DNA from 4 places in the Robertmurraya sp. FSL R5-0851 genome. Region 4 is predicted to be linked to each of the others. Evidence: riboswitches for the same ligand, from Rfam matches in the RefSeq annotation. Region 4 holds a riboswitch; each other region holds the start of a gene.
The links. Region 4 has a riboswitch for S-adenosylmethionine ahead of MKX65_RS07090 (2,3-diketo-5-methylthiopentyl-1-phosphate enolase). Riboswitches for the same ligand answer to the same signal wherever they lie in the genome.
Positions count from the first base shown of each region.

Region 1: it holds a riboswitch for S-adenosylmethionine, as region 4 does, so the genes downstream of both, MKX65_RS20240 (methionine ABC transporter ATP-binding protein) here and MKX65_RS07090 (2,3-diketo-5-methylthiopentyl-1-phosphate enolase) in region 4, are expected to answer to the same signal.
Region 2: it holds a riboswitch for S-adenosylmethionine, as region 4 does, so the genes downstream of both, MKX65_RS20975 (sugar ABC transporter substrate-binding protein) here and MKX65_RS07090 (2,3-diketo-5-methylthiopentyl-1-phosphate enolase) in region 4, are expected to answer to the same signal.
Region 3: it holds a riboswitch for S-adenosylmethionine, as region 4 does, so the genes downstream of both, metK (methionine adenosyltransferase) here and MKX65_RS07090 (2,3-diketo-5-methylthiopentyl-1-phosphate enolase) in region 4, are expected to answer to the same signal.

Region 1 covers NZ_JBBOOE010000001.1:3,940,059-3,947,725, reverse strand. The annotation lists gene MKX65_RS20275 (arsenate reductase family protein) at 1-242, shown strand, start outside; gene gcvH (glycine cleavage system protein GcvH) at 278-661, shown strand; gene MKX65_RS20265 (YusG family protein) at 764-1,003, shown strand; gene MKX65_RS20260 (toprim domain-containing protein) at 1,132-1,488, shown strand; gene MKX65_RS20255 (thioredoxin family protein) at 1,503-1,808, shown strand; gene MKX65_RS20250 (hypothetical protein) at 2,053-2,403, shown strand; gene MKX65_RS20245 (aminotransferase class I/II-fold pyridoxal phosphate-dependent enzyme) at 2,425-3,738, shown strand; SAM riboswitch class I at 3,845-3,950, shown strand; gene MKX65_RS20240 (methionine ABC transporter ATP-binding protein) at 4,129-5,154, shown strand; gene MKX65_RS20235 (ABC transporter permease subunit) at 5,147-5,815, shown strand; gene MKX65_RS20230 (MetQ/NlpA family ABC transporter substrate-binding protein) at 5,829-6,677, shown strand; gene MKX65_RS20225 (carboxymuconolactone decarboxylase family protein) at 6,793-7,164, shown strand; gene MKX65_RS20220 (hypothetical protein) at 7,332-7,544, shown strand.
Region 2 covers NZ_JBBOOE010000001.1:4,098,653-4,106,319, forward strand. The annotation lists gene MKX65_RS20955 (LacI family DNA-binding transcriptional regulator) at 1-246, opposite strand, end outside; gene MKX65_RS20960 (cupin domain-containing protein) at 453-1,100, shown strand; gene MKX65_RS20965 (ABC transporter permease) at 1,199-2,200, opposite strand; gene MKX65_RS20970 (sugar ABC transporter ATP-binding protein) at 2,202-3,704, opposite strand; gene MKX65_RS20975 (sugar ABC transporter substrate-binding protein) at 3,775-4,887, opposite strand; SAM riboswitch class I at 5,212-5,319, opposite strand; gene MKX65_RS20980 (DNA alkylation repair protein) at 5,468-6,175, opposite strand; gene MKX65_RS20985 (DUF1801 domain-containing protein) at 6,213-6,866, opposite strand; gene MKX65_RS20990 (VOC family protein) at 6,893-7,291, opposite strand; gene MKX65_RS20995 (SpoIID/LytB domain-containing protein) at 7,479-7,667, opposite strand, start outside.
Region 3 covers NZ_JBBOOE010000001.1:3,592,373-3,600,039, forward strand. The annotation lists gene asnB (asparagine synthase (glutamine-hydrolyzing)) at 1-1,823, opposite strand, end outside; gene metK (methionine adenosyltransferase) at 2,064-3,266, opposite strand; SAM riboswitch class I at 3,497-3,635, opposite strand; gene pckA (phosphoenolpyruvate carboxykinase (ATP)) at 4,016-5,602, shown strand; gene MKX65_RS18475 (DUF2584 domain-containing protein) at 5,639-5,881, opposite strand; gene MKX65_RS18480 (alpha/beta hydrolase family protein) at 5,916-6,695, opposite strand; gene MKX65_RS18485 (ABC transporter substrate-binding protein) at 6,826-7,667, shown strand, end outside.
Region 4 covers NZ_JBBOOE010000001.1:1,359,314-1,366,980, reverse strand. The annotation lists gene MKX65_RS07110 (aspartyl-phosphate phosphatase Spo0E family protein) at 10-249, opposite strand; gene MKX65_RS07105 (cupin domain-containing protein) at 490-1,023, opposite strand; gene MKX65_RS07100 (methylthioribulose 1-phosphate dehydratase) at 1,045-1,659, opposite strand; gene MKX65_RS07095 (2-hydroxy-3-keto-5-methylthiopentenyl-1-phosphate phosphatase) at 1,656-2,318, opposite strand; gene MKX65_RS07090 (2,3-diketo-5-methylthiopentyl-1-phosphate enolase) at 2,315-3,547, opposite strand; SAM riboswitch class I at 3,634-3,740, opposite strand; gene MKX65_RS07085 (pyridoxal phosphate-dependent aminotransferase) at 3,824-4,996, opposite strand; gene MKX65_RS07080 (nitrilase-related carbon-nitrogen hydrolase) at 5,128-5,904, shown strand; SAM riboswitch class I at 5,973-6,131, shown strand; gene mtnK (S-methyl-5-thioribose kinase) at 6,204-7,391, shown strand; gene MKX65_RS07070 (methylated-DNA--[protein]-cysteine S-methyltransferase) at 7,416-7,667, opposite strand, start outside.

The DNA.
Region 1 (7,667 bases), 2.6 Mb from region 4:
CGGAACTTGAATCCTACTATAAGGCAAGTGGACTTGAATTGAAAAAATTCTTCAACACGAGCGGACAAAAATATCGTGAGCTTGGTGTGAAAGATAAAATAGCAACTTCTTCAGAGGACGAGCTTCTTGAGCTTCTTGCCTCGGACGGGATGTTAATCAAGCGCCCACTGTTAACAGATGGAGAGAAAGTAACGCTTGGCTTTAAGGAAGCAGACTATGAAAAAGTATGGCTTACAAAGTAACTAACAATTAATACATATTATGGAGGGGTTTTATCGTGAGTACACCAAAGGATCTACGTTATTCTGAAGAACATGAATGGGTAAAAACAGAAGGAAATACCGTTCGTATCGGTATTACACATTTCGCTCAATCGGAGCTTGGTGACATCGTTTTTGTTGAACTTCCAGAAGTAGGTGACACTGTAACAGCTGATGAGCCATTCGGTAGCGTTGAATCTGTTAAAACGGTTTCTGAACTTTATGCTCCAGTAAGTGGAAAAGTAGTAGAGGTAAATGAAGATTTAAACGACAGCCCAGAGTTCGTAAATGAGTCACCATATGAAAAAGCTTGGATGATTGTTGTTGAGCCATCTGACGCTAGTGAAGTGGATAACTTAATGACAGCTGAGCAGTATGAAGAAATGATTAACGAAGACTAAAACATGAGGCACCTTTCTAGGTGTCTTTTATTTGTTTCTTTTTTTTCTAGCAAACATGGGCATGCTACACGTATAACAGAAAAGAAAGGGATGGCTAACAACATGACTTTGCAGCAAGGAAAATTAGATATTACAGACCGTGTTGTCGGAAAGCTTCAAAATGGTGAAATCGTGCTTTATCTAGAAAATGAACAAATCGGAAAGGTCCCTTTACCGAGTGGAAGTGATATTCAGCTTGAACATCATTTTGAAAGTGCTGGAGAGAAGATTTTTCAGCTGGTATCCACTCCATCTCGTGACGAACCAAGATATACAGATTGTGATGAAGGTGGATGGTGTTAATCCATGGACAGCGGGTTTCTTTCCGCTGTTTATTTTTTTATAATCGTAAATAGTTAGAGGAATTGTACACCTCTTTCGAGAATAATGAATAAAGTAAAGAAAATACAACATGTTCACAGGTGATGCATATGACTGAAGTGAGACCTGAAAAAGTAATTATTGTAGAAGGTACGTCAGACAAAAAGAAGGTGCAAAAGGTTATTAAGGAGCCTGTAGACATTATTTGTACGAATGGAACGATATCTCTTTCGAAGCTTGATGAAATCATTGATGAATTGTTTGGAAAGGATGTCTATATTCTTGTTGATGCTGATGAAGCTGGAGAAAAGCTTCGAAGACTTTTTAAACGCGAGTTTCCTGAAGCAGATCATTTATACATCGATCGAACCTACAGGGAGGTAGCTACCGCACCAGAACATCATTTAGCTACTGTACTGCTTGGGGCAAACATCGATGTCTTTACGCAATTTTTAGACAAAGTGTAAGAAGGAGTAACAACATGCAAGAATTGCTTGAAAATAACAGGGAAATACTCTTCTCGGCGGAGGAAACAAATTTTCTCTACTTGTACACACCGTTATGTGGTACATGCCAGGTAGCAGGAAAAATGCTCTCAGTCGTTGAACAGCTTTTACCACAATATAACTGGTTAAAGGCTGATCTGAATTTTGTGCCAGCATTAGCTGAGCAATATTCGATCGAGTCTGTTCCCTGTTTACTTGTTATAAGGAAAAACAAATTAGTTAAGAAAATTTATGCTTTTCAATCGGTACCATTTTTATATGAAAGCTTAAAGTCCTTATAGGAATCAGACGTTTTTTGTCTGATTTTTTTTATTTGTCGATTTCCGAATCCCTTCGACAGCAAAAGTAACTTCATTTTAAAAAGTGACATATTTCTCGGGAAATGAACTCTAATTACAGCATTCGATATAAAGCTTGTTAGGTACCCCTGACAAATGTTCGAAAATTTGTCGAAGAAATATTAAAGGTAAGGATTCTCTCCAAGTGGAATATATATATAGTTAGATGTTGAGAGGGGGAAGACCGTTGCTTTTTCATTTACAAAAAACAGTGAATGAATGGAATAGCCGAAGCCATTTACTGCCTTTTTTAAGAAAGGCATCAGTCGTTATTTGTATTCAATCCGAAGATGATACCTTCTTTATCCATATAAACAAAGGGAACGTTGAACTGTTAATCGAAGAAAATCATCATCATATTGACGCATATCTCCAAGGACAGAAGGAACATATCATCTCCTTACTCAGTGGGGAGATCAAGCTAAGGCAAGCAACCGTATCAAATGTAATTACCTTACAGGCAACCTTTAGAACAGCTCTTTACTTAGAAACCTTATTCTATCTAGTAAAACCATATAAGTATGTAAATAATATTTGAAGTTTTATGGGAGGGAATGGAATGTCAGAACAGAAGAAGTATCGGTTAGAAACGCTTGGTGTACATGGTGGATTAAGCCCAGATCCTGTTACAGGAGCTAGAGCGGTACCAATTTATCAAAATAATGCTTATCAATTTAAAGACACAGAGCATGCGGCTAATCTGTTTGCACTTGCTGAGCCTGGATATATTTATACACGTATTCATAATCCAACGACTACGGTATTCGAAGAAAGAGTGGCCCTATTAGAAGGTGGAGTCGGAGCGCTTGCCGTTTCGAGTGGAATGGCAGCAATTACACTGGCCATACTCAACTTGGCAGAAGCAGGAGATGAAATTGTTGCGGCTTCAAATTTATATGGTGGTACATATAATTTATTTGCAGTAACTCTCCCTAAATATGGGATTCAAGTGAAGTTTGTGGATTCAACTAATCCAGAGAACTTTAAACAAGCTATTACAGATAAAACAAAGGCGGTATTTGCCGAGACCATCGGAAACCCAAGTTTGCGTATTTTGGATATCGAAAAGGTTACAAAGATTGCACATGATGCAGGTATTCCGCTTGTAATCGATAATACCTTTGCGACTCCTTATTTATGCCGACCAATCGAACATGGTGCAGATATTGTCATTCATTCGGCAACCAAGTGGTTATTAGGGAATGGGACTACTCTTGGTGGTATCATCGTGGATGGCGGAAAGTTTGATTGGAATTCGTCTAAATTCCCTGGTTTTACAACTCCTGATGCAAGTTATCATGATATTGTATATAGTGAGGCAATTGGTGCTGCAGCTTATATTGTAAAAGCTAGAGTGCAATTGCTTCGTGATTTAGGTCCAGCATTAAGCCCTCAAAATGCCTTTCAATTCACACTTGGTCTAGAAACTTTGCACGTGAGAATGAAGGAGCACGTGGCAAATACTGAAAAGGTAGTAGAGTATTTAGAGGCGCATCCAGGTGTTAATTGGGTGATGTATCCCGGAAATCAAAAGCATCCAGACTTTGAGCTTGCGAAGAAATACTTACCTAAAGGAGCAGGTTCTATCGTTGTCTTTGGAATTGACGGAGGCCGTGCGTCAGGAGCAACGTTTATAAATAGTCTAAAGCTTTGGGCACATGTTGCTAATGTTGGCGATGCAAAAAGCTTAGTTATTCATCCTGCAAGCACTACTCATCAACAGCTAGACACAGAGCGGTTAAAAGCGGCAGGAGTTCCAGAGGATTTAATTCGTCTATCGATTGGAATTGAAAATGTGGAGGATTTAATTGAAGACTTAGAGCAAGCGATTACATTGGCAACAGGGAAAACCTCACTTACAAGCAATGTGTAATCAATAAGATTTTTGTCGAATTTTATCGTTGACACTCCAATTTATCCATGATACGATATCACTCGTGATTAAGACTACAACGTAAAAGTTCATATAGATTGATAAGCTCTTATCAAGAGAGGTGGAGGGATGTGCCCTATGAAGCCCGGCAACCGTCAAATTATTGAAATGGTGCCAATTCACACAAAGCGTATTGCTTTGATAGATGAGAGAAAGGTGACTGTTTCTGCCTTTCTGCTCATGCAGGAAGGTTTTTTTTGTTCATATAGAAAGCTCTCATTCGAATAGGAATGGTGCGGATGATAGAACCTAAGTTATAATGAAGCTTTCTTGATGCATGATACCATGTAGTTTTATCAGAATAATCGGAAATGGAAGGAGGAGAAACCTTTGATCTCGATAAAAGATGTGAAAAAGATTTATTCTTCAAGACAAGGAAAAGTAACGGCTGTTGATAATGTAAACCTAGAAATTACTGAAGGAGAGATCTTTGGGGTAATCGGTTATAGTGGAGCAGGAAAAAGTACGCTTATTCGTATGCTCAACGGGTTAGAAATTCCTACGGTGGGATCTGTTATCGTAGCAAATAATGAAGTATCGAAAATTAAAGGTAGTAGCCTTCGAAAAGCTAGACAGGAAATAAGCATGATTTTCCAACATTTTAATCTGTTATGGTCTCGTACCGTTAGAGAAAATATTGCATTTCCACTTGAAATTGCAGGAGTTCCTAAAGCTCAAAGAATGAAAAGAGTGGACGAGCTTATTCGTTTAGTTGGATTAGAAGGAAGAGAAGACGCTTACCCATCTCAATTGAGTGGAGGGCAAAAACAAAGAGTAGGAATTGCAAGAGCACTTGCTAATAATCCAAAGGTTCTTCTTTGTGATGAGGCAACATCTGCACTTGATCCGCAAACAACCGATTCGATTCTAGAGCTATTAGTTGATATTAATAAGCGTTTAGGATTAACCATTGTCCTTATCACACATGAAATGCACGTAATCCGAAAGATTTGTCATCGTGTAGCTGTGATGGAAGGTGGAAAGGTCGTTGAACTCGGTCCTGTTCTTGATGTATTTAAGAACCCTAAGGAAGAAATTACGAAACGATTTGTTCAGCAGGTAACAGAGCCTGAAGAAACGAAGGAAACGATTGAACATTTATTAGAACTTTACCCGCACGGTACGGTTGTTCAATTAGGCTTTGTTGGAGAAGCAGCAGAGCAACCGCTGATTACCAATCTTATTCGTCATTACCATGTGACTGTTAATATCCTGCAAGGGAAAATATCACAAACACAAAATGGATCTTACGGAACGCTTTTCATCCACTTAGATGGGGAAAAAGAAGAGCTTTCAAAGGCCATTGCGTATATCGAGTCACAACAGGTTGGAGTGGAGGTGATTTCGAATGCTTGAGACACTTTTACCAAACGTAAACTGGGAAAAAATGATTGAGGCAACGAATGAAACTCTTTATATGACAGCTATATCAGTTGTTATTACATTTGTTCTTGGATTAATTTTAGGACTTTTATTATTTTTAACAGCTAAGGGTAATATTTGGGAAAATGCAATTGTAAATAAAGTGATCAGTTCTGTAGTGAACGTCTTCCGCTCGATTCCCTTTATTATATTGATCGTTCTTCTTATCCCTTTTACAAAGCTTATACTAGATACGATGATTGGTGAAAATGCAGCTTTACCGGCATTAATTATAGGTGCGGCTCCGTTTTACGCGAGAATGGTGGAAATCGGATTGCGTGAGATTGATAAAGGAGTTATTGAAGCGGCTAAATCCATGGGAGCTAAAACAAGCACGATTATCTTTAAGGTGCTTATTCCTGAATCACTGCCAGCTTTAGTATCTGGTATTACGGTTACGGCTATTGCTTTGGTGAGTTATACAGCAATGGCTGGTGTGATTGGTGCGGGTGGTTTAGGTAACCTTGCGTATTTGGAAGGGTTCCAAAGAAGTCGTAGCGACGTCACCTTGGTAGCAACAGTCATCATTTTAATTATTGTGTTTATTATCCAATTTATTGGAGATTCTATAACATCAAAACTAGACAAAAGATAGGAGAGAGACAAAAATGAAGAAATTTTTAAGCTTATTTTTATCATTAGCAGTTGCTTTAGTTCTTGCAGCTTGCGGTACAGCAAAAGAAGATGAGTCTAACGCTGGTGAAGGCGAAGAAGCAGCAGAAACTACTGAGTTAGTAGTTGGAGCTTCTAACGTACCACATGCGGAAATTTTAGAAGAAGCAAAGTCACTTTTAGCGGAAAAAGGAATTGAATTAAAGATTGAAACATTCCAAGATTATATCCTACCTAACCAAGCGTTAGAGTCTGGTGATCTTGATGCAAACTATTTCCAACATATTCCTTACCTTGAGTCTCAAATGGCTGAACATGGTTATGATTTTGCTAATGCGGGTGGAATCCATATCGAACCAATGGGTGTGTACTCTAAAAAGTACAAGAGCTTAGAAGAGCTTCCAGAAGGAGCACATATCATCATGAGCAGCTCCGTTGCAGACCACGGTCGTATTTTAACTATGCTTGAAAAAGAGGGATTAATCACTCTTAAAGAAGGCGTTAATAACGTAGAAGCAACAGTTGAAGATATCGCAGAAAATCCTAAAAATCTTCACTTTGACACAGAGTACGAAGCATCATTATTACCACAAATCTTTAACAATGATGAAGGTGATGCAGTACTTATCAACTCGAACTATGCGATCGATGCAGGTCTAAACCCAATTGAAGATTCAATTGCAATCGAAGACAAAGAGTCTCCGTACGTGAACGTAATCGCGGTTCGTAAAGGTGACGAAAACTCTGAAGCAATCAAAGCTTTAGTCGAAGTACTACACTCACAAGAAATCCAAGACTTTATCCTTGAAAAATACGAAGGTGCTGTAGTACCAGTATCTGAATAATAGAAAAAACAGGTGTCTCTTATAGGGGCATCTGTTTTTTTGTGTAATAATTTGTTTCAATTCAAGGATACTAACATATGTGATACTACATAACTTAAAGACTGGAGTGGGACAAATGGATCAAGGATTTATTGCAAGAAATCCGAGTGAAGAAGCTCTACATGATTATAAACAAGGTCTTGGTGCGTTTACTCAAAAAATGCCAGATATCGCTAGCCATTTTAATGCATTCACAGAAGCATGCTTCAAAGAGGGAGTCTTAACTCAAAAACAAAAGCAACTAATTGCTCTGGGAATTAGCCTGTATTCTCAGGATGAATATTGCATCATCTACCATGTGAAAGGATGCTTGGACCAAGGCGCAACCGAACAAGAGATTCTTGAAGCGATTGGTGTAACTGCAGCCTTTGGTGGAGGCGGTGCCATGAGCCAGGCTGTTACCCTTGTACAAAATACGATGGATGATTTTAATCAATTAAAACAGTGAGTTAAGCTCTTATCGAGAGGATTTAGCAAGAAAAGAATGGAAACCACAAGGTGAGTTTTTCTAACAAAGTCTTATTCGTACTCATCCTTAAATATCGTGTTTTTTCGGCTTTGTTCCAAAGATTTAACCTATGTTACGATAGATGTGACCAAAGAAGTCGAAAAAAAGTGATAGTTGGAAGGGATGGATTCATTATTAGTCAACTAAGGTTGAACTACACGAGTGAGATGGAAAAGGCGATGTATGGAGCTCATGGAGTGGGATATGAAACCTACAGTCGGAAACATAAGGTTAGAATGAAAATTGAAAAAGTAAGGCAACAAGATTATTTGCAAAGTCAAAGGATGATTGCAGATTTGGATCGTAGGGTTCATGCCTAGTAACATATATATTTATAGAAGAAATTCGTGAGCCAGTGGAGAATTCCACTGGTTTTTCTGTTAAGCAAATGGTATCGTACATAGAAAAGATAGTCGAAGAAAAAAATAGGTAAGTAATAGAGC
Region 2 (7,667 bases), 2.7 Mb from region 4:
TTCAAGCCTCATCGTTTTAAAGTAAACGTCTTCAAGCTCCTCTTGATCTGTTAGCCAATACAAAAATACGATATTATTTACTAACTGCCGAACGGTTTTTCTTCTATAGTTAAGCTTCTCAGCTACCTCATATATTTTCTCACGTGTTTCATCTGGTACAGAAAGGCTCTCATCATTATTCAACACTCGGGAAACGGTGGAAATCGAAAAACCCGCCTGTTCTGCTATATCTTTAATCGTTGCCATTGTCAATTACCTCCAATTATCCATACCCATATTATACGATTCAACCACCACCCTAACAAGTAAATTTTTTTACTAATTAATAGGAAAAATTTTTATTTATAATTTCACACTTTGAATATACACTACAAAAGTGTTACACCGAACAACCCTCTCGTGCATAGCATGCCTAGAGATTTATGTTTAAAATACAGAGGTGAGAAATATTTATGGTTTCATATATGGATTATACATCTCCATCCACTCAATTCACTTTTGATGTTAATACAAGTCCCTTGTTCATTAAAGATAACAAAAACTATATTAATGTTTTAGGTATTAAACAGTTGAATACACTTGAAAATGTGTCTCTCTTAGATATTTTCCTTAGTACGAATAATATAGTAGAACCGCATTATCACCAAAATGCAGCCGAACTTGTATATTGTATTTCTGGTTCTGCTACAGTATCGATACTAAATCCTTTTACAAAACAAATCCTAAATTACACTATTACACCTGGACAAGTGGCAAATGTTCCACAAGGATGGTGGCATTATGAAATAGCTCTAGTTGATAACACCCATCTTTTGGCTATTTTTAATGCGCCTACTCCAGAAGTTATTTTAGGTTCTGATATATTGAAATTTACCCCTGCAAAAATCATGGCGCATACCTATTGTCTTAATGAAAATCAATGGAAACAAGCCACTTCATCTGTTAAACCATCAACATATATAGGTCCATACAAGGATTGTAATAGATCAACGGATCATAGACCTTATCAACATATCAATCAACCGCATGAACCATCCCGATATATTCGGCAATATCCACAGCCACTATATGGTCACCATTATCAGCAATATTGGGGCTAACAGATGAATATAGATGCAATTCTAGACATGGGAAACCATGTTTTTTTCATTTTAAAAATAAAAATAGACCTATTCACATCGAATAGGCCTCCCACTATTTACTTCTGTTTATAATATGTGATTGCCAACGCAAATGCTAAAACCGTTCCCTTTACGATGTCCATTGCGTAATAAGGAACAGACATCATGACGAGTCCGTTTGCTAAAATCCCGATCAACACCGCACCAACGAAGGTTCCGAATGCATTGGGCTTACCAGCACCTAAAACGGAAAATCCGATAAATGCAGCTGCTACAGAATCCATTAAGTAAGGTGCACCTGAGTTGATTTCAGATGTCATAACCCGTGAAGCTAAGACAATCCCACCAATTGCGGCAAAGAGCGCAGAAAGCAGGTAGGCAGTCACTTTGTATTTATTAACCGGAATACCTGATAGTCTTGCTGCTTCTTTATTTCCCCCGATCACATACATGTATCTTCCATGTTTCGTATACGTTAAAAAGATATGAACCACTACAACAACAACCACCATGATGACAATAATCCATGGCACCTGACCGATTTTCGAAAAAAACGGACTAATTAGGCCTTCTGCCATCGTTCCATTAGGCAACACCATGTTTTGTGAAACAGTCGCTCCCTTTGTATAGGTCAATGCCGTTCCTTGAATAATAAACATGGTTGCAAGGGTCATTAACATATCAGGAATCCGCATTTTTACAATCATAATAGAATTCAAAATCCCTACAACTAATGCTGCGGCAATTGCCGAAATAATAGCTACAAAGGTATTTTGCGAAAACCAAACGAACATAGAAATCACGATTGCATTTGATAAGGAGGCCACCGATCCAACGGAAAGATCAAAGCCATCAACCGTTAAACTGATGGTAATCCCGATTGCAATGATAGTTACAATTGAAATGGAACGCAGGATATTTACAATATTATTTCCTTGTATAAATGCGGGATTGGCCAATGAAAATATGATCACGAGTGCAATGATTGTAATAATCGTTCCATATTTATAAAAAAATTGGAAAAGATCAAATGACGTTTTTGACGGGGTCTGTTTCTTTGCTGTTATGTTTGCCTCCATCTTACCTGCCCCCTGTTGAATAGAATAATAGTTCTTCTTCATTAGTTGATTTTGTTTCTAGTTCCTTAACTGATTTTCCATCATAAAGGACATAGACCCGATTCGTAATTCCCATAATCTCTGATAGTTCAGATGATGCATAAATAATAGCTTTTCCGCGGCTTGCCAGCTCGACAATAAGATTAAAAATGTCCTTTTTTGCTCCAACGTCTACACCTTTGGTCGGCTCATCAAAAATATAGACATCAGCATCGGCTACGAGCCACTTGCCAATGGCAATCTTCTGTTGATTACCGCCAGAAAGATTTTGAACTTTTGTTTCTTCAGAAGGTGTCTTTATTCCAAGACGATTGATCAGTGCCTTTGCAACTAACTTTTCTTTTTTCCTATCCAGGAAACTAAAATCTTTTGAAAAATGCCTTAAATTCACTACAGTTAAATTTGATTCAACCGACGCATTTACAAGAATCCCTTCTTTTCGGCGCTCTTCAGGGACCAAGGCCAGTCCATTCTTAACCGCTTCATACGGGTTTTTAACATTAACTCTTTTTCCGTTAACCTTGACTTCTCCTGCCACTAATTTGCCTTCAACCCCGAACAAAGCTTTACAGAACTCGGTCTTACCGGCACCTACAAGTCCAGCAATTCCCACAATCTCCCCTGCTTTGACGTTCATGCTAAAATCTTTAATCTTATCTTTATCTGTAAGTCCTTTTACCTCAAGGAATGTGTCTCCAATGGTCATGAATTTATCAGGAAACTGGTCACCGAGTTTTTGACCAAGCATATGCTCCACTACTTTGTTTTGGTTAGTATCCGAAATCCTCTGTCTCTCGACTACTTCCCCATTTCTCATAATCGTAATATCATCACAAATCTCAAAAATCTCTGGAAGTCGATGTGAGATGAAAATAACTCCAACATCACGGTTCTTTAATTCTTGTACGATACGAAATAACTCATTTGTCTCCGTATGACTAAGAGGTGCTGTCGGCTCATCTAAGATGAGGAATCTACATTCTTTTGACACCGCTCTGGCGATTAAGACCATTTGTTTTTCTGCTAATGTTAATTCACTTACTAGTTTTTTAGTTGGAAGAGACAAATTCATTTCTGATAGGATGGTGGCCGCTCTAGAATGCAAGCTTTTCCAATTAACCCATTGCTTCTTTCCCATGTTGTGTACTGTGTCCATTAACATGATATTTTCCGCAACCGTTAAATAGGGAATCAGAGCTGTATCCACTTCCTGATATACAATTTGAATTCCTGAGTCCATGGCACTTTTGGGCGAACGAATGGTCATAGATTGTCCATCCAATGTGATTTCACCAGTATAGTGATCATATGCCCCTGAAAGAACCTTCATCAAGGTTGACTTCCCAGCACCATTGGCTCCAATTAAGGCATGAGTTTTCCCGCTTTTAACTGAAAAATCCACCCTATTTAATGCTTTTACACCCGGAAATTCAATTGACACATTTTTCATCTCTAAAGTGGTCATGATGTCACCGTCCTTTCAAAGAAACACTCTCTTTATCTAGTGAAAAAGAGAGTGTCTATCAATAAGTCCCTTACTTCTTATAGTGTTCCCTCAGCGTCTTCATCCAATCTTCCTCAAATTCTGTTGATTGACCCCATCCTTCAATGATTTCATTTAGATTGACCATATTTACAGGATCTTTTGATTTTTGAAGATCTTCTTGAGAGATAAGTGAAGCTTCCAAATCATACGTTTGTGGTGTTTCCTCGCCTGCTAATTTCTTTGCTAGTATTCTCATATTTACTGAACCAATCAACTTAGGATCAACAGCTGCCGTATATCTCCAAGCGCTACCTTCTCTTTGGATTTCCTGCAAATCAGCATTTGAAACATCGATTCCATAGATTTTAACTTCTTCTCTGCCAGCTTCTTTTAACGCGCGAGCCGCACCGATGGCAAAAGCATCCCAAGTGGCAAAAATCGCATCAAGTTCACCCTTAGGGTATTTATTCAACATTGCAGCAACCGCATTTTGGGTTTGAACACTAGTATCAGCTGCTGCTACGCCAAAGCGCTCCACTTCTTTAATGCCAGGATTATTTGCTAGAACCTCTTCATACACTTTATTTCGTCTAACCATTGGTGGGAATCCGTCCACCCATAGGTATGCAATATTGGCTTCCCCTTTTGTTTCTTTTACTAATTGATCCAATGATAGAGTAGCTAGTGCTTCATCATCTTGTGACACAAGAGTAACACCGTCAACACTTGTTAAATTTGCATTCGAGTCAAATGCCACTACGCTTTTTCCAGCATCAACAATTTTCTGTATGTCATTAACGGTAGCATCATCATCACCGTGAGAAATAATAAATCCATCATAATCTTGATTTAACGCTTGGTTAATCGCATCATGAAATTTCGCTGTATCTCCATTTGCCGTAAATACATCCACTTGAAATCCTAGTGCTTCCCCTTCTTGCTTTGCACCTGCTAAGAACTGTGCTGTGTGGTCGTCCCCACCAATTTTACGAATTACTTTGATTTTTGGTTGGTCTCCATTTGCAAAGCGCTCAGGTACACCTTCAATCAGTGTGTTCGATCCTGTTGCTTCCTTTGTTTCTCCCCCTGTTGCACAGCCTGTAAGCAAAAGTGTTGCAGCGATAGCTGATACAAATGCACTTTTTAAAAAGTTCCTCTTCATGATTCTTTCTCCCCTTTTTGTTTTTTATGTCTTCTTACCAACGTTGCTCTTAGGAGAGTTTTTATAAAATATAAAGGCTCTTTTCTAAAACATTGTTTCTACATACACATTTTTCAGGAAATTAAATATATGTTTCAACAGCTAATCAGAATGTTTTCATCCTTAGAAAAGAGCTACTCTCCAAATAGACCAATAAACCCAGAGTTATTCGGGGAAAAATCCGGCTTTTGGGATTTTTCCAAAACAACAAACTTTACGAAAATAGCCAATATAAAAAACCTCTCCAGAAAAGAGAGGTTTCATCACAAAATAAGGACTACTCCTCTCTTATCTCTCAAAACAAAATCTTGTTTTGCAGGATTTAGCACCAATTCCATTCGGAACGGTTGCTGGGCGTCACAGGGCCAGTCCCTCTGCCACTCTTGATAAGAGAACGTATTTTATTCATTTACTTTAATAAAGTATAAAACTTAATTTAATATTCTATTAACAAATTGTCAATAGTATTTTCTAAATATTTTTAATAGAAATATTATTCCCACGTAATTTCTAGATCAGCATCCCGATACAAAACTATTTTTTAACATCGTACATATTTACGTTTGAAACCAAGCTTCCCTCTATCCATTTCTTTTTGAATACTTTCGTAAGCGTTTAAGAAACTGCTTTTTTTATTGTCTCGTTTGACTTCTACGATTCCTATTTCCTTTGAGACCTCGACTGCCTTTTCATGTTGCGGCAAATAGGAAATCGCCACCGTGTATACGAAATTATTCATAGCAGATTTGGTTCGTTCCGGCGAATCATGAATCGAATTTTTCACCATATCCAGCATATTGGAAATCTTGCTTTCGGAAAATTCTTTATCTTTTCGATTCCCTAAAAGCCAGCAATAGCAACTCCATCCAGCCGACATTTTCAATTCGTCACCACTTGCAATCCATTTATCTGCAACGTCTTGTGCAATATCGGACTCTGATAAAGTGACTGCCACCACATAATCGGACAGCATATAAAAATACGCTCCATCAATCCAACGATCATAATCTGCTTCAGTCATAGCTTTTGGGTCAGCAATAATGCCTGCAAAATACATGGCATCGTAATTACCTGTGGCATAAAGCTCGTCAGCTAAATCTTGGTTGATTTTTATTTTCTTTGCGATTGGTTTCATAGCACCTGTAGCCACGCCAAAAAGTGGCTCGTGCGCACCATTGGATATGTACATTTTTTTCATTCGTTCCTTGCCTAGGGCTTCAAGCTCTTGCATCACTGTTTCAATATCCATAGCTTTGAACTTCCTTCCTTACTTTTATCATATTTTTCTATCGAATGTTCTTGTGCGAGCCATCACAGGAAGGCATTTTTTTAGAAAGTCCACAAGTGCAATCCTTTAATCCCTTTCCGCTTAGAATTCTCTCCATACAATTTTCAACCCTTGACACTCGAGTTTTGGATTGTTTGGGTTGAGAAAAATAAAGAATATATGCTCTTTGCCGTCCCGGCGTCAATGCTTCAAAAGCAGCTTTTAAGTCTGGTGACTCATCGAATTTTTCTTGAAGTTCTTCTGGAATAATGAATTCTGTATCCTTTTTTAAAGTTACTTCTAAACCGGCTTTTTCCACTTCAATGGCTTCAAGAATGTATTCTTTCAAAATAGGTTCTAGTTCAATTATTTCTTGAAGATGAGTGAATCGAATCTGGCGTGCCGCCTGTACATTCTCGGTTTGTTGGACAAGAATTCCATGGGGATCCTTTAATAAGGCACCTTTGTGAAACAGAAGTGCACAATATTCTTTAAATCCATGGATTAATACGACATTTTTCTTCTCAAACGTGTAACAAGGATGCATCCATTTATATTCTTCGGTCAGATCACAGTCAAGAACAATATGTCTTAACCTCTCAGATTCTTCCCTCCATTTTTTAGCTTGACTTAAATAATCATCAACCTTAGGATTCAGTTTACCAATTGCCATGTTGTTTCCTCCCTATAAAAGTTACTTCACAAAGGAAGATTTAGTTGCCATGACACACCAAATCGATCATTTAGCCACCCAAACCTTTGACTAAAACCATAGTCACCAATTGGCATAAGTGCTTGTCCGCCCTCGATCAGTTTCTGATAAACGTTGTTAATTTCTTCTTCAGTATCACATGTAACAAAAATTGAGAAGGATGGAGTAAATGTAAACTGATGCTTTAAATTACTATCTATACACATAAATTCTTGCCCTTTTAAAGAAAAAGTGGCCTGCATTACCGTTCCTTCATCTCCAGATTCATTAGCTCCATAGCGAACCATACTTGTAATTTCTGAATCCTCAATAATAGATATGTAATAATTCATTGCTTCTTCTGCTTTGCCATCTTGAAACATTAAGAATGGTGTAACTTTTCCCACTACGATCAGCTCCTTAAGTTAGTAGGGCTACCTTATCTATTTATTACATTCCTATAATTACAATATAAAAAAAGAGAGGAAATTTCACTAGTGTGAGTGATTTATTTTTCTATCCCTTCCAAATCAGTATGAACGGCAAAAAAGGATGATACCCGAAAGATATCATCACATGGTGTTCACTACAATATTATTCTTGAAAGGTTTGAGTGACCTTCACTTGGGTCCCAGGATAATAGTGTCCAATAATTTCTTTGTAGGTTTTCCCCTCTTCAGCCATTTCGTTTGCCCCCCATTGACTCATACCAACTCCATGCCCATGGCCTTTGCCACTTACTTTATAAGAAGTTGGATTGATTTCAAATGAACTTATTAAATA
Region 3 (7,667 bases), 2.2 Mb from region 4:
CATACCATAAACATGAGCACCGTCCAAATCTTTCTGCTATTATCGGCTTTTCCTTGACAGTGATCCTCAAGCAATTGAAGCACATACGTCTTATTTAATAAATAATCTGTATCACTTTCTCTAATAATCGTCTTCGCCCACTCGTTCATCTCAGCCTTTAACCAGTGACGAATAGGAACAGGAAAGCCCAGCTTTTTACGATTAAGAACATGTTCTGGAACAATTCCTTCTGCTGCTTTTCTAAGAACATACTTTGTTGTTCCGTTCGCTGTTTTTAAACTTGTTGGAATTTTAGAAGCAACCTCAAAAACGGCTTTATCTAAAAATGGGACACGAAGCTCTAACGAATGAGCCATGGTCATTTTGTCAGCCTTTAATAAAATATCTCCACGCATCCATGTGTGAATATCAATATACTGCATACGGTCAACTGGATCGTAGCCTTCACTTTCTTTATATAGAGGCTTTGTGATATTAGTGAAATCTAAACCTTTGTTATACGTGTTTAAAAGGTCACTCTTTTCCAACTCACTAAACATCTTTGCATTTCCGATATAGCGTTCTTCTAAAGGAGTCAAACCACGTTCAAGAAAGCTTTTCCCACGCATACCTTCTGGCATCATTTTCGCTAGCAAACGTAAAAACGCTTTTCCAACCTGTGGAATTTTATTAAACACATCTAGACTCTGAGGCTCTCTATAAATATTGTAGCCACCAAATAGCTCATCTGCACCTTCTCCAGATAGAACCACTGTCACGTGCTTACGAGCTTCACGTGCGACAAAATATAAGGGAACACATGCAGGGTCAGCAAGTGGATCGTCCATATGCCACATAATCTTCGGCACTTCATTCATATACTCTTCTGGAGTAATGATATAGCTAATATTTTCTACTCCCAGCTTATCAGCCGTTTCCTTAGCAACGTCAATTTCACTAAACCCATTATGATCAAAACCTACAGAAAATGTCTTAATCGCCGGATGGAATTCTTTTGCAATGGAAGCAATGATCGAAGAGTCAATTCCACCGGAAAGGAAAGAACCAACTGGCACATCACTTCTCATATGAATTTTGACAGAATCAAAAAGAACATCTTTTATTTCCTTTACAAAATCACTCTCTGACTTTCTAACTGGGTGGAAATGAGCCTTCCAATATCGCTTGATTTCCATTTCAGATCCCATTTTCTTTGTAAAGTAGTGTCCTGGTTCTAATTTTGAAATACCTTCTGACATCGTATAAGGCTCGGGAACAAACTGATACGTTAAGTAATACTGTAAAGAATCATAGTTCAATACATCATTTTGTAGAGCAAGTAAAATACTCTTTTTCTCCGATGCAAAGAATGTCTTTTCGCCGTCATCAAAATAGAAGAAAGGCTTAATTCCGAATGGATCACGTGCTCCATAAAGCGTCTTCTCAACCTTATCCCAAATAACAAAAGCAAACATTCCACGAAGCTTCTCAACAGCTTTTTCCTTCAGATGGCTATACAAAGCAATAATTACTTCTGTATCAGAGCTTGTTGCAAAGGTGATTCCTTCTGCCAAAAGCTCTTCTCTTAATTCAACATAGTTATAGATTTCACCGTTAAAAATAATCCAGTATCTTTCGTTTTCAAAATGAAGGGGTTGATGCCCACTTTCTATATCAATAATACTTAAACGACGAAACCCAAATTGAACATGAGAATCGTAGAAATATCCATCATCATCAGGTCCGCGATGCGTAATCACATTATTCATATTTTCAAATTGTTGTTTTTGTCCATCACTAAACACTTGCGATTTGTCATGAACACATCCAATAAAACCACACATGTATGTAACTCACCTACTCCGTTCTTACGAGTTTAATCTTCCATTCAGAAAGAATACCTATTAATACTACCACTAAAATTATCGAATCGCACTGTCAAATTGACCATTTCCTAAAAATTCAAGCTTACTACCCATTGTTTACATCCCTTTTTGCTTCTAAACCACCATACCCTTATAGACGAAAAGAAAAACCGGGAGTTACAAATTTTCTGTAACTCCCGGCTGTTTTTACTATTAAAATTATCTTTCAAGTGCTTCCTTACGAAGCGTGTCAGCTTTATCTGTACGCTCCCATGGAAGATCTACATCTGTACGGCCAAAGTGACCATAAGCAGCAGTTTGCTTATAGATAGGACGTCTTAAATCAAGCATTTTAATGATTCCAGCTGGACGAAGATCGAAGTTATTACGAACTACTTCAATAAGAACTTCTTCACTTACTTCGCTGGTTCCAAAAGTATCAATAGAGATAGATACTGGATGTGCAACACCGATTGCGTAGGCAAGCTGTACTTCCACTTTATCGGCTAGACCTGCAGCAACAAGATTCTTTGCTACATAACGAGCAGCATAAGCAGCTGAACGGTCAACTTTTGTAGGATCCTTACCAGAGAATGCACCGCCACCGTGACGAGCATAACCACCGTACGTATCAACAATAATCTTACGTCCTGTTAACCCAGCATCACCTTGTGGTCCACCGATAACGAAACGACCAGTTGGGTTAATGAAATACTTTGTATTTTCATCAATTAACTCTTCTGGTACAACAGGATTAATAACATACTCTTTAAGATTTCGTTGAATTTGCTCCAATGTTACTTCAGGATGATGCTGTGTTGAAATAACAATGGTATCAATACGAACTGGTTTATTATTTTCATCGTACTCAACTGTAACTTGAGTTTTTCCATCAGGACGAAGGTAAGGAAGAATATCATCCTTACGAACTTCAGTTAATCTTCGAGCTAGTTTATGTGCTAAAGAAATTGGAAGAGGCATAAGCTCTTTTGTTTCATTACAAGCAAAACCAAACATTAATCCTTGGTCTCCTGCTCCAATTGCATCAATTTCTTCATCAGACATGGATCCTTCACGTGCTTCTAGTGCTTGGTCAACACCCATTGCAATATCAGCTGATTGCTCATCAATAGAAGTTAAAACCGCACATGTTTCAGAATCGAAACCATATTTTGCACGAGTGTACCCAATTTCCTTAATTGTTTCGCGAACAATCTTTGGAATATCTACGTATGTAGAGGTTGTAATTTCCCCAGCAACTAATACTAACCCTGTAGTTACTGACGTTTCAGCAGCAACACGAGCATTTGCGTCTTTTGCTAAAATAGCATCTAAAATTGAGTCTGAAATTTGGTCACTGATCTTATCCGGATGACCTTCTGTAACTGACTCGGATGTAAATAAACGACGTTTTTTTGACATCTCCTGACCTCCTATTTTATTTATACTTGAGAAAAAGGTATGTTTATCATATCAACATAAACAAAACCTTCCATTTGATACGGAACTCATTCCCTAAGTAGTATGAAATAAACATGCCATTTTTATTATGAAGGTTTGAAAAATTACCCCCCGCAATAAAAACTTTATGCAAAATAAAAAACCTTCCCTGCTTGAGGAAAGGGTGATAGCAAAGTAATTTGCGCCTTTCGCTCTTATCGTTCAAGGACTAAAATCCTTGCCTCAGGTTAGCACCTTCTCTTTTATATTAATTACAGTTATCGTAATTAATTATTAAAGCAGGTTGCTGGGTTTCATAGGGCCTGTCCCTCCACCAGCTCGGGATAAGAGAGTATCCGTTCAATGTAGAATAATACCGTACTTCGTCAAATACTGTCAACATCTTTATGAAAAATAGTTGGTTCAATTCTTCAAATAATGAGCAACTATTATCTTCACATTTCCATATCCCTCAAGTACCTTCCCATCTGGAAGAATAATATGACACTTAGCATCATATAACGCGATTGTTCCCATTTGAATTTGTCCCTTCTTTTAATAGTATAGACTATTGACTGCGATCCATCGTTTTATGAAATAAAAAGGCTTAAAAATAGGTCGAATACGATGTTTTTTCTTGCACCCTCTAATATTTTTTCAAATAGTATAGACTAATTAAGTTAATGTGTTATACTAATTAAAAATAACAAATAAAGGTAGGTAGTCATCAGATGAACTCTGTCCGTATTTCTAACCAATTAAGTGAATTGTTAGCCTCTGGTCATGTGCATGTGCAACTATCTGTACCACAATTAGTTGAAAAGGTTCTTACTAGAAACGAAGGAGTCTTAACTTCGACAGGAGCTGTTCGAGCAACAACAGGAAAGTATACTGGTCGGTCTCCTAAAGACAAATTCATCGTTGAAGAAGCTTCAACAAAGGACAAGATTGACTGGGGAGCAGTTAACCAACCAATCTCTCCAGAAGTATTCGAACGTTTATATAATAAAGTACTAGGTTACTTGAAAGATAGAGATGAGCTGTTTGTTTTCAAAGGGTTTGCTGGTGCAGATAAGAAGCATCGCCTACCCATACAAGTGATAAATGAGTTCGCATGGCATAATCTATTTGCCCACCAGTTATTCATTAGACCAACAGCAGAAGAGCTTTTGACTCATGAAGAACAATTCACAGTCATCTCCGCTCCAAACTTTAAAGCTGACCCTATGATTGATGGAACGAAATCAGAGACTTTTATCATTGTCTCTTTTGAAAGAAAGACCGTATTAATCGGCGGCACAGAATATGCAGGAGAGATGAAGAAGTCCATTTTCTCCATCATGAACTACTTACTGCCTGAAAATAATATTCTCCCAATGCACTGCTCAGCAAATGTCGGCGTTGAAGGCGATGTTGCTTTATTCTTCGGCTTATCAGGAACAGGGAAAACGACCTTATCAGCTGATGCAAATCGACGCCTAATCGGAGATGATGAACACGGCTGGTCAGCTAATGGTGTTTTTAATATCGAAGGAGGCTGCTACGCAAAGTGCATTAACCTTTCAAGAGAAAAAGAGCCTCAAATCTTTGACGCCATTCATTTCGGATCTGTATTAGAGAACGTCGTGCTGAATAAGGAAACACGAGTCGCTGATTATGATGATGGAACATTAACTGAGAATACGCGTGCTGCTTACCCGATCCAATCGATTAGTAATATCGTGGATCCAAGTGTCGCAGGACATCCAAATACAATCATATTCCTTACAGCTGATGCTTTCGGGGTACTACCTCCAATTGCAAAGCTTTCTAAGGAACAAGCAATGTACCATTTCTTAAGCGGTTACACATCAAAACTTGCTGGAACGGAACAAGGAATTACTTCACCACAAGCAACATTCTCCACTTGCTTCGGCTCTCCTTTCCTACCATTAGAAGCAACTCGCTATGCTGAAATGCTAGGAACGAAGATTGACGAGCATAATGCGAAGGTTTATCTAGTGAATACAGGCTGGACTGGTGGTGAGTATGGTGTAGGAAGTAGAATGAAGCTATCATACACACGCTCAATGGTACAGGCAGCTCTTGAAGGGGAACTAAATCATGTAGAAACATGCAAAGACCCTATTTTTGGATTGGAAATCCCTCTACATGTTCCTGGTGTACCAGATGATGTTCTTCAGCCAAACCGAACATGGGCTGACCAAGAGTCATACCAGATGAAGGCGAACGAACTAGCCACTAAGTTCAAAGATAACTTCAAAAAATTCGCAAATGTTTCAGCACAGATTGTCGATAAAGGCGGTCCTTTAGTATAAGTTTTAAAAAGAGCGTAATCAGTCGATTACGCTCTTTTAATTAGATGAATGTAAAGAGATCAATTGATACTCAATCGTCGTTTGTTCACCTTCTAAAATGACTTTTTTAATTTTTGCCATTCCACTAACTTCCCCTTCAATCGTTCTTCTTACCTCAAGAGGAATGTCTATTGGATATAAGCGGTATCCTTCTTTGGTTAGTGTAAACAAGTTTTCCTCCACTCGCTTTTCTCTACCCTTAGTAACAATCATTGTATTAAGCTCTAATGGCATACCCATAATTCTCCACTCCTTTTCCTATATATTATCATTATTATGACTGTTTTTTCATCCATTGAGTTAAGTCTGTAACGACTTTTCGGTTAATATTTGGAGGAAAATAATGTGTCAACTCCTCAAAATACCAGCTCTCCACTGGATGACCCCTATCCTTTAACCTCTCTTCCAATCGTCTGGCATGATCCACACTTACATTTTGATCCTTTGATCCATGGATGATTAAAGTGGGACAGTGTAATCGTTCAATCTCATACAATGGAGTCCGAAATTTATATCTTTCTGGATATTTCGTCGGTGTACCACCAATGACTCTCTTCATCATCCTTCTTAAATCTTCTCTTTCTATATATGTAAGATTCATATCACTTACACCACCCCAGGTGACGAGAGAGGCCGTATCTGGAAACTTGATGGCTGTTAGTAATGCCATCACTCCACCTCTAGAAAATCCAAATACATGTACCCGTTTCACTCTTGAATGTTGCTTTAGGATTCGATACCCTGCAAATGCATCTTCTCGATCATCTCCACCGAAATCTTCATTTCCTTCTCCTCCTTGATTTCCCCGGTAAAACGGCGCAAACACAATAAACCCTTCACAAGCAAATTGCACCAATCTTGAAGGTCTAACCTTTCCTACACCTTTAATTCCTCCTCTTAAATATAAAAATCCATCTAACGCTTCCTCTCCTTTAGGTTCCGCTAACATCCCTTTCACCTTATATCCCTCAGAATAATACGTGACTATTGATAATTCCACATAAGGATGTGGTGAAGGAAACCGCTCCATATTCACAATATCTAAAGAATACATCCAACTGTCACACTCCTTTTCACATGTTTTTCATCTAAGCATTCACACATTTTTTTCGACTTCATACGATATGTTAGGCGCACAAACCGTTCACTGAAAAAGGTTATCTATTAAGGAGGTTATCCATAAAATGAAAAAGTCATTTAAGATTTTCTTTTCCATGGTCCTAGTCGTTATTCTTATTATACCCATTGCTGCCTGCAGCAAGGAAGAAGTCCAGAAAGTACGAATTGGGGAAGTGACCCGTTCCATTTTCTATGCACCTGAATATGTTGCCATTGAAAAAGGTTTTTTTGAAGAAGAAGGCTTGGATGTTGAGCTAACCACTACCTCAGGTGGAGACAAGACAATGACTGCTCTGCTATCCAATAGTATTGATGTTGCTCTCGTTGGCTCTGAAACGTCTATTTACGTTTATGCTCAAGAAGCAAATGACCCTGTCATTAACTTTGCGCAACTTACACAAACAGATGGTACTTTCCTTGTATCTCGTGAAAAAATTGATGATTTTTCATGGGATATGCTGAAAGAATCGACCTTTTTAGGTCAAAGAAAAGGCGGTATGCCACAAATGGTTGGGGAATACGTTCTGAAACAGCATGATATCGATCCCCATAACGACCTGAACCTGATCCAAAATATTGATTTTGCCAATATTTCAAGTGCCTTTGCTTCTGGAACTGGAGACTTCGTCCAGCTCTTCGAACCAACCGCGAGCGTGTTTGAACAGGAAGGAAGAGGTCATATTGTCGCTTCGTTTGGAACAGAGTCAGGTATGGTACCTTATACAACCTTTATGTCAAAAGAAAGCTATATGACGGAAAACAAAGAAACCGTTGAAAAATTCGCAAGAGCTATTTATAAAGCTCAAAAATGGGTAGCAGAGAATTCTGCAAAGGATATCGCTGAAGCCATTTCTCCTTACTTCGAGGATACCGACTTAAGCTTAATCGAGACGGTAGTTGACCGATA
Region 4 (7,667 bases):
TCAATCTATTTATACGCATATGATGTTATTTTGCCATACAAACATAGCTTGTTTTCTGGTTATCTTTATTTCTCTTTTGCTTTTTCTTTTCTCTTGTGATAAGCATTGATATTCAAAAATCAACTTATCAAGCTCCTGACTACATTCGATCGTCTCTTCTCCACCTAAACCATTTGCTTGTGCAGATTCAATCATTTTCTCTCTCATTTGTTGAATCGTGGCAAGCATTTCACTGCTATTCTGCTGCACCCCGCTAACCTCCTAATACTCCCTTAAATCCCCTAAAAAAAATGATCACTTGATGAATTATTGCAAGAATTCGAATAAAAGTAAATAGAATCGCAAAATAAGACAAATTTTTCTAAATATTTCGGAATACGACAAAAAACCACCCTAAAACTCCTATTACTTTTCGACAATTATCGATTTTATCCACCAAAAGTAATAAAGACACTAGGAGTATAGACTCTAGTGCCTTGATAACTATTATTAAGCTTCTACTTCATTCTTTTCGTAGATTGGAACCCATCCTTCAGTAGTTACAAAAATACGGATAGCTACTACTTTTCTATCCTCTTGAAGAGTAAAATAATGTCTAACATTCGGAGGAACTGAAATAAGATCACCAGGATTTAGAAATACCTCAAAAAATTCTCCGTCTAACCCTTGAATAATAAATACCCCGTGTCCACTAACGATAAAGCGTACCTCATCGTCTGTATGGTGGTGTTCTTGTTGGAAGTTCTTTAATAGTTGCTCTAGGTTTGGAGTGTGTTCAGCAAGAGAAATAACATCCTGTGCCTTGTATCCACGCTTCTCTGAAATTTCAGCAATTTCAGTTGAGAATGCGGATAAGATTTCTGCTTTCTCTGCATCTGTTAAAATATATTTCTCTTGAAGATTGCTAGGTAGTTTTGTAATATCCCAATTCTCATAGATTACCTCTTGTGATTGTAAAAACGCTGCTACTTCTTTTTGATCTCTAATCTCTTCTTTTGTACTTTGAAAAACGATATGTGCCATTTTTTCATACTCCTTTATATTTTATTTTTTATATTCTAAAAGTCTTAGATGATAACGAAATAAAAATTCGGATGCTTCTAGTAGTTTTTTTGCCTCGAATGCATTTTTCCCCCACACTGTTATTCCATGGTTTCTGATTAACACAACGCCTTTGTCCTCTTTTACATGTTCACTAAACTCCTGTGCTAGTGTCGGAATATGAGCTGGATTACTGATAATAGGAACTCGAAGTACGGCATCTTCTTCCCATAAATCAAATGCTTTAATAAGCTCCTGGCCAGTAAAAGTGATTTCTCCTTGATCGCCATATAATTCAGATATGATATTATTATCAATTGTATGAACGTGTAAACTACACCCAGCAGCTGTTTTATTATAGATTTCCACATGTAATAAGGTTTCAGCAGATGGCTTCAAATGCGTCTCATTTACTGGTTTTCCATTCTCATCGACGAGCAGAAAATCCTCTGACGTTCGCTTCCTCTTATCCTTGCCACTTGCTGTTACTAAGAATTGTAAAGGATTGTCGCTAACCTTTATGGCTAAATTCCCGCTCGTTCCCATAAACCAATCTCGAACAGCAAGTTCATCCTTCACATCAGCAAGCTCTTCCCAACGTTCAGTTAACTGACTCATCCAATCAACTCCTCTACTTGCGACATATGCTTGATCACATCATAGAAATCAACAAACTCTCTATGATTCAATCCATACTCTATTGATTTTTCTAATAGCAGTTCTCTTGCAATCACTAGATCAGCTTGCTTAGCTGCTTGCAAATCGGTTACTGAATCACCGATAACGACTTTGTAGAAATCTTCTTTAAGTCCACGAATAATAGTAGGTTTACAGCAGCCACAATCGTTCTGACAATGCTCATCACATGCATTTGGCCAAAGAATATTGATATACTCTCCACTAAAATCGGAAGCATTACAATAGACTCCTGAAAAAGGACCATAAGCTTGTAGAATAGGATAAACGAAGAAATCAATACCTCCACTAACAACATACAAAGGAATATTCTTCTCCTTCAAAAACTTCACAAAATCAGCAAATCCTTCACGTATTTTCACATTTTCAATTGCATACGTAATGATTTCTTCCTTTTTAGATGAAGGAAGCAACGAGAATAGCTTACCAACTCCTTCCCGAATGGAAATACGCTCTGACAAAATGTCGTCTTTTAGTGCTTCCCATTCAGGTGGAGCAAATCTTTTCATAATGGCAATAATGTTATCCTTCTCGGTGATTGTGCCATCGAAATCACAAAATACAGCTATCTTCTTGCTCATGATGGTTTTGCCACCTCAGTAACTCCCCACAGTTCAATCGCTTTTGCAAGTTCAGGATATTGCTGTGAATTTTCTCTCAATGGCAGACCTTTTTGACTTAAATCAATAGCTTGGCGGAAAGCTAGACCTCCACCTTTCGCACCAGCTGGATGACCATGTACACCACCACCAGCATTAATGACACTATCTAAGCCAAAATCTTGTAGTAAAAGTGGAACAAGTCCAGGATGAATACCAGCTGAAGGCACTGGGAAACTCTTATTCATAGATTCTGACTGATCTGTTAACGCTTTAGCAATTGATAATGCTGCATTCTTTTCCAAAGCCACAGAACCGTATGGAGACGGGAATAAAGACAAGTCAGCTCCAGCGTAACGCAACAATTTCCCAAGTAGTAGGGAATGAGAAATTCCGTACACATCAGATGAAGTGAGCGCTCCACTCACAGCTGGATGTGCCATAATCGGAAGATCGACATTCTCTTCTTCGCGTAATTCCTGAAGAACATCAAGTCCATACGCAAACACATTAAACAATAGTAAGTCCGCACCAAGTTCTTTTGCTTTTTTAGCTTTGTCAATTAATTGAGACGTACGTCCTGTCAAGTTCACAGCATACAAAGTACGATGTCCAGTTTCTTCATAGACCTGTTGTAGAACTTCTCTTCCTCCAGTAATTCTTTGTTCAAATGGAGTTAATGGGTTTTCAAACAATATTTCATCATCTTTTACAAAATCGACTCCACCCAATGCTTGTTCGCGCAATTGGCTGATGAGGAATGGAAGATCTCTACCAAGAATTCCTTTAAAAATACTCATTAATAACGGACGATCATATACACCCAGCTTGTCTCTTAGGCCATTGATACCAAACTTAGGACCTGGAAAAGCTGTTTTTAACTCTTCTGAAAAATCAAGATCTAATAGCTTAATCTTCCCGTCAAGTGAAAGCTTTCCAAACACTGTTGTTAAAATAGCTGGAAGATCTAGCGAAAAGTTATTTGAAGGATAAGCGATTTTTAACACCGCTACCGTTTCATTTGTATGTTCATCTATGTGTAATTTTTCTGCGGAAATAACTCTACCTTTATATTTTTTCAATTGCTCTTGCTCAAGCTTTTGTAATTGAGTCCATGAACCAACCGTTAAACCAAGCGCAATTTCCTCTGCTTTTTTCTCTGGGTTGTGTTTGGCGTCATGTACTAAGTACGTTGCGATGATCTCACTCATTTGCTTTCGTCCTTTCTCTCCGACACGGGTATACATAAAAAACCTCTTCTGGTCATCAGAAGAGGTTAGTATCGTAAACTAACATCTCCTTATCTATCAGCCTTTGCTGCAAGAATTAGCACCGTGCTTACAAAACTGTAAGTCGGTTGCCGGGCTTCGTCGGGCTCGTCCCTCCACCTGCTCTTGATAAGAAAACGAATGTTTTCATTATGGTATTATTGTTTATACTTTCAATTGATTTTGATTATTCCAGAATTTAATTCGACTGTCAATACATTAACTAAAAATTTGGAGCTTTGAAATTCTTTCAACCGCTTCTTGCAAACGAGCTTCCGAAGTTAGTAACCCCACTCGAACATAACCCTCTCCCCAGTTTCCAAATCCAATTCCAGGGGCAACTGCAATATGTGCTTTTTCTAGTAATAAATCTGAAAATTGCTCAGATGTATAACCATTAGGAACCTTCAGCCATGCAAAAAATGAACCCTCCGGTGCTTCGACATTCCAACCTAATTCTTGAAGTCCTCCGATAAACACGTTTCTTCTAGATTCGTACAATGCATTTAACTCACGTACACAACTTTGAGAATCTGTTAATGCTGCCACTGCCGCCTCTTGGACAGCTCCAAAAAGACTTACATATAAATGGTCTTGCAACAAATTAAGAGCTGAAATGACACTCTCATTGCCAACGGCAAAGCCTACTCTCCAACCAGCCATGTTATACGTCTTCGATAAAGTATATATTTCAATTCCCACGTCTTTTGCACCTTCTGTTTCAAGAAAACTAATCGGTTTATGACCATTAAAGCCTATCGCTCCGTATGCAAAATCATGTACAACACAAATCTCGTGTTCTTTAGCTAGTGCAACCGTATCTTCAAAAAATTCAGCGTTTGCTATTGCGCCTGTCGGGTTATTCGGATAATTTAAGAACATAAGCTTCGCTTTTTCAAGCTCGCTATCTGAAAGAGCCGTATAATCGGGAAGAAAATGATTTTCCTCTTTCAAGGGCATTGTAATCATTTCTGCTTGTGCAAGTGCTACCCCTGACCAATAGTCTGGATAGCCCGGATCCGGGACGAGAACATGTTCACCTGGGTTTAATAAACATTGTGGGATTTCAACAAGCCCAGCTTTTCCTCCGAAAAGAATGGCAACTTCTTTCTCAGGATTGATATCTACGTTATATTCTCTTTTATAAAAGGTCGCAGCAGCTTCTTTTAATGATGCAAAGCCTTGAAAAGGAGAGTATTTGTGATTATTCGGATTCTCTGCTGCCACTTGCAGGGCTTTTACGATATGTGTTGCTGTCGGTTGATCAGGGTTTCCCTGTCCCAGGTTTATCACATCATGGCCATCACTGATTTGCTTATTTACTTTAGCAACAAGTGAAGCAAAGAATTGTTTAGGTAAGCTTTTTAATAATTTTGATTGAGGATATATCATCTTTTTTCCACCTACTTTAAATATTCGGGTAATTGGCAATTTTTATATTGAAAAACTAGTCACAAATGTATATCGTAAATGACAACTTGTAAAGTATTTTTACTAATATTTTTTAGAAAAGGTGGTTTCTTATGAGAGTTTCATGTATTCAGATGGATATAAGCTTTGGGAATGTAGAAGAAAACTTTCAAAAAGCGGAAAGATTAATAGAGTTAGCAATGGCTGAAAAACCTGATTTAGTCATTCTTCCAGAGCTATGGACCACAGGCTATGATTTAACTCGCCTCGATGTTCTTGCTGACTTAGAAGCAAAAAAGAGCATTGAATTTTTGCAGAAATTAGCTAAAAAACATCATGTGCACATAGTTGGTGGATCTGTTGCTTCTCAAGAAAATAACGGTGTATACAACACCATGCTGGTCATTAGTAACGAAGGAGAACTTGTTTCCACATACAGTAAAGCGCATCTTTTTAAGCTAATGAATGAGCATGAACATCTTCAATCAGGCAGTACAAACGGGATATTTGCTCTAGACAAGTATTTATTTGCAGGATTCATATGCTATGATATTCGCTTTCCTGAATGGATTCGTGCTCATACGACAGAAGGAGCGGAAACCATCGTTGTTGTTGCTGAGTGGCCTCTCCCTCGATTGAACCATTGGAGATCTTTATTAATTGCTAGAGCGATTGAAAATCAATGCTTTGTCATAGCATGCAATCGTTCAGGCTCAGATCCCGACAATGTGTTTGCTGGGCATTCATTGATTATTAATCCTTGGGGAGAAGTAATTGCTGAGGGAGACGAACTTGAATCTATTGTAACTGGTCAAATCGATTTGGCAGAAGTAAAGAAAGTCCGCAACACGATTCCGATATTTTCAGACCGTCGGACAGACTTATATTAAAAACTGTTGACAACTTTAACACTATGCTGATATGATTCTGATCAGTGAATATTAACTGAAAATTACATCTCTTATCAAGAGTAGGCAGAGGGATTTGGCCCGATGAAGCCCAGCAACCGACCGTAATTCCATTGTGAAATGGGGCGCTATCAATTTAGCGCCGGATAAATCCGTAAGGCACGGTGCTAATTCCAACAGAAAGAAATTTCCTTTCTGGTAGATAAGAGGTTTGTTGACTAAAGCCTCAAACCTCTTTCTAGTAGAAAGAGGTTTTTTTATGCAATAGGAGGATAATCATTATGTCAACAGTAATACAAGAAACTTATCAACCATTAACAGAAGAAACAGCCATCTTATTAGCAAAAGAGAGAAATTTATTCTCCGAAAATAGTACTCTATCGTGTACAGAAATAGGAGATGGCAATTTAAATTTAGTTTTTCATATTAAAGATCAAGATGGAAAAGGCATCATCATAAAACAAGCTCTTCCATATGCAAAAGTAGTAGGTGAGTCATGGCCACTCACTTTAAAACGTGCCACTATTGAAGCAGAAGCATTAAAACTATTTAAAAAGCATGCTCCAGAATTCGTGCCTGACGTGTATTATACGAATGAAGTATTAGCTATTACGATTATGGAAGATTTATCACATTTGACTATCTCTAGAAAAGGGTTAATTGACGGAAACGAATATCCCCTGCTTGCAAGTCATCTTGGCACATACTTAGCCAATACAACCTTTTTCACATCAGAGTTCGGGGTGGATAAGGGACAAAAGAAAGAGCTTGTTGGAAAATTTATCAACCCAGAATTATGTAAAATTACTGAGGACCTAATTTTCTCCGATCCTTACTTTGATGCAGAGACCAATGATTTTGAACCACAGCTCACTTCAACCGTTGAAAAACTATGGAAGGATACAGAGTTAAAACTTCAGGTAGCCTTACTGAGAAAAAGCTTCTTAACGGAAGCGGAAGCACTTTTACATGGTGATCTTCATACAGGCAGCTTATTTGTTTCGAAGGAAGAAACAAAAGTAATTGACCCAGAATTTGCATACTTTGGTCCTGTAGGTTTTGATATTGGTCAAGTCATTGCCAATTTATTGTTCCAAGCAATTGCCTTCGAAGAAAAATCCGATTCGATATACTCACAGGTAAGAACATTTTGGAATGTGTATCAAAATCAATTTTCAATCCTATGGGAACATGACAATTTAGAACCATTTGCTCGTATTGACGGTTTCCTTTCTTCTACTCTACAAAAATACTTTCAGGATGCAGTTGGTTTTGCTGGATGCGAACTAATAAGAAGAACAATCGGTCTTGCCCATGTAGCAGACTTGGATGGTCTTCCAGATGAAAAGGAACGAATTGCAGCGAAGGAAAAATCATTAGCGTTAGGTAGAGAATTAATTCTCAAGCGCAATGAATTCACATCCATTGAAGAGTTAGTTACATTTTTACAAACAAAAAAATACGAGTAGAATGATTCTCTACTCGTAATCTTACTATCGTTTAAAGCCAGCTCCTTCTAATGTAAGGAGCTTTTCCTTTATATCTGTACGTGTTCCTGCATAACCTGTCAGCTTCTGATTTTTCCCTATTACTCTATGGCATGGAATAATAATAGGAAGACGATTTGCTTTATTCGCCTGTCCGATTGCACGAACCGCCTTACTATTTCCTATCTTTTCTGCTACTTCTTGATAGCTGTAAGTTGTTCCAAATGGAATCGAGTGGAGGACGTTCCAAACAGATTG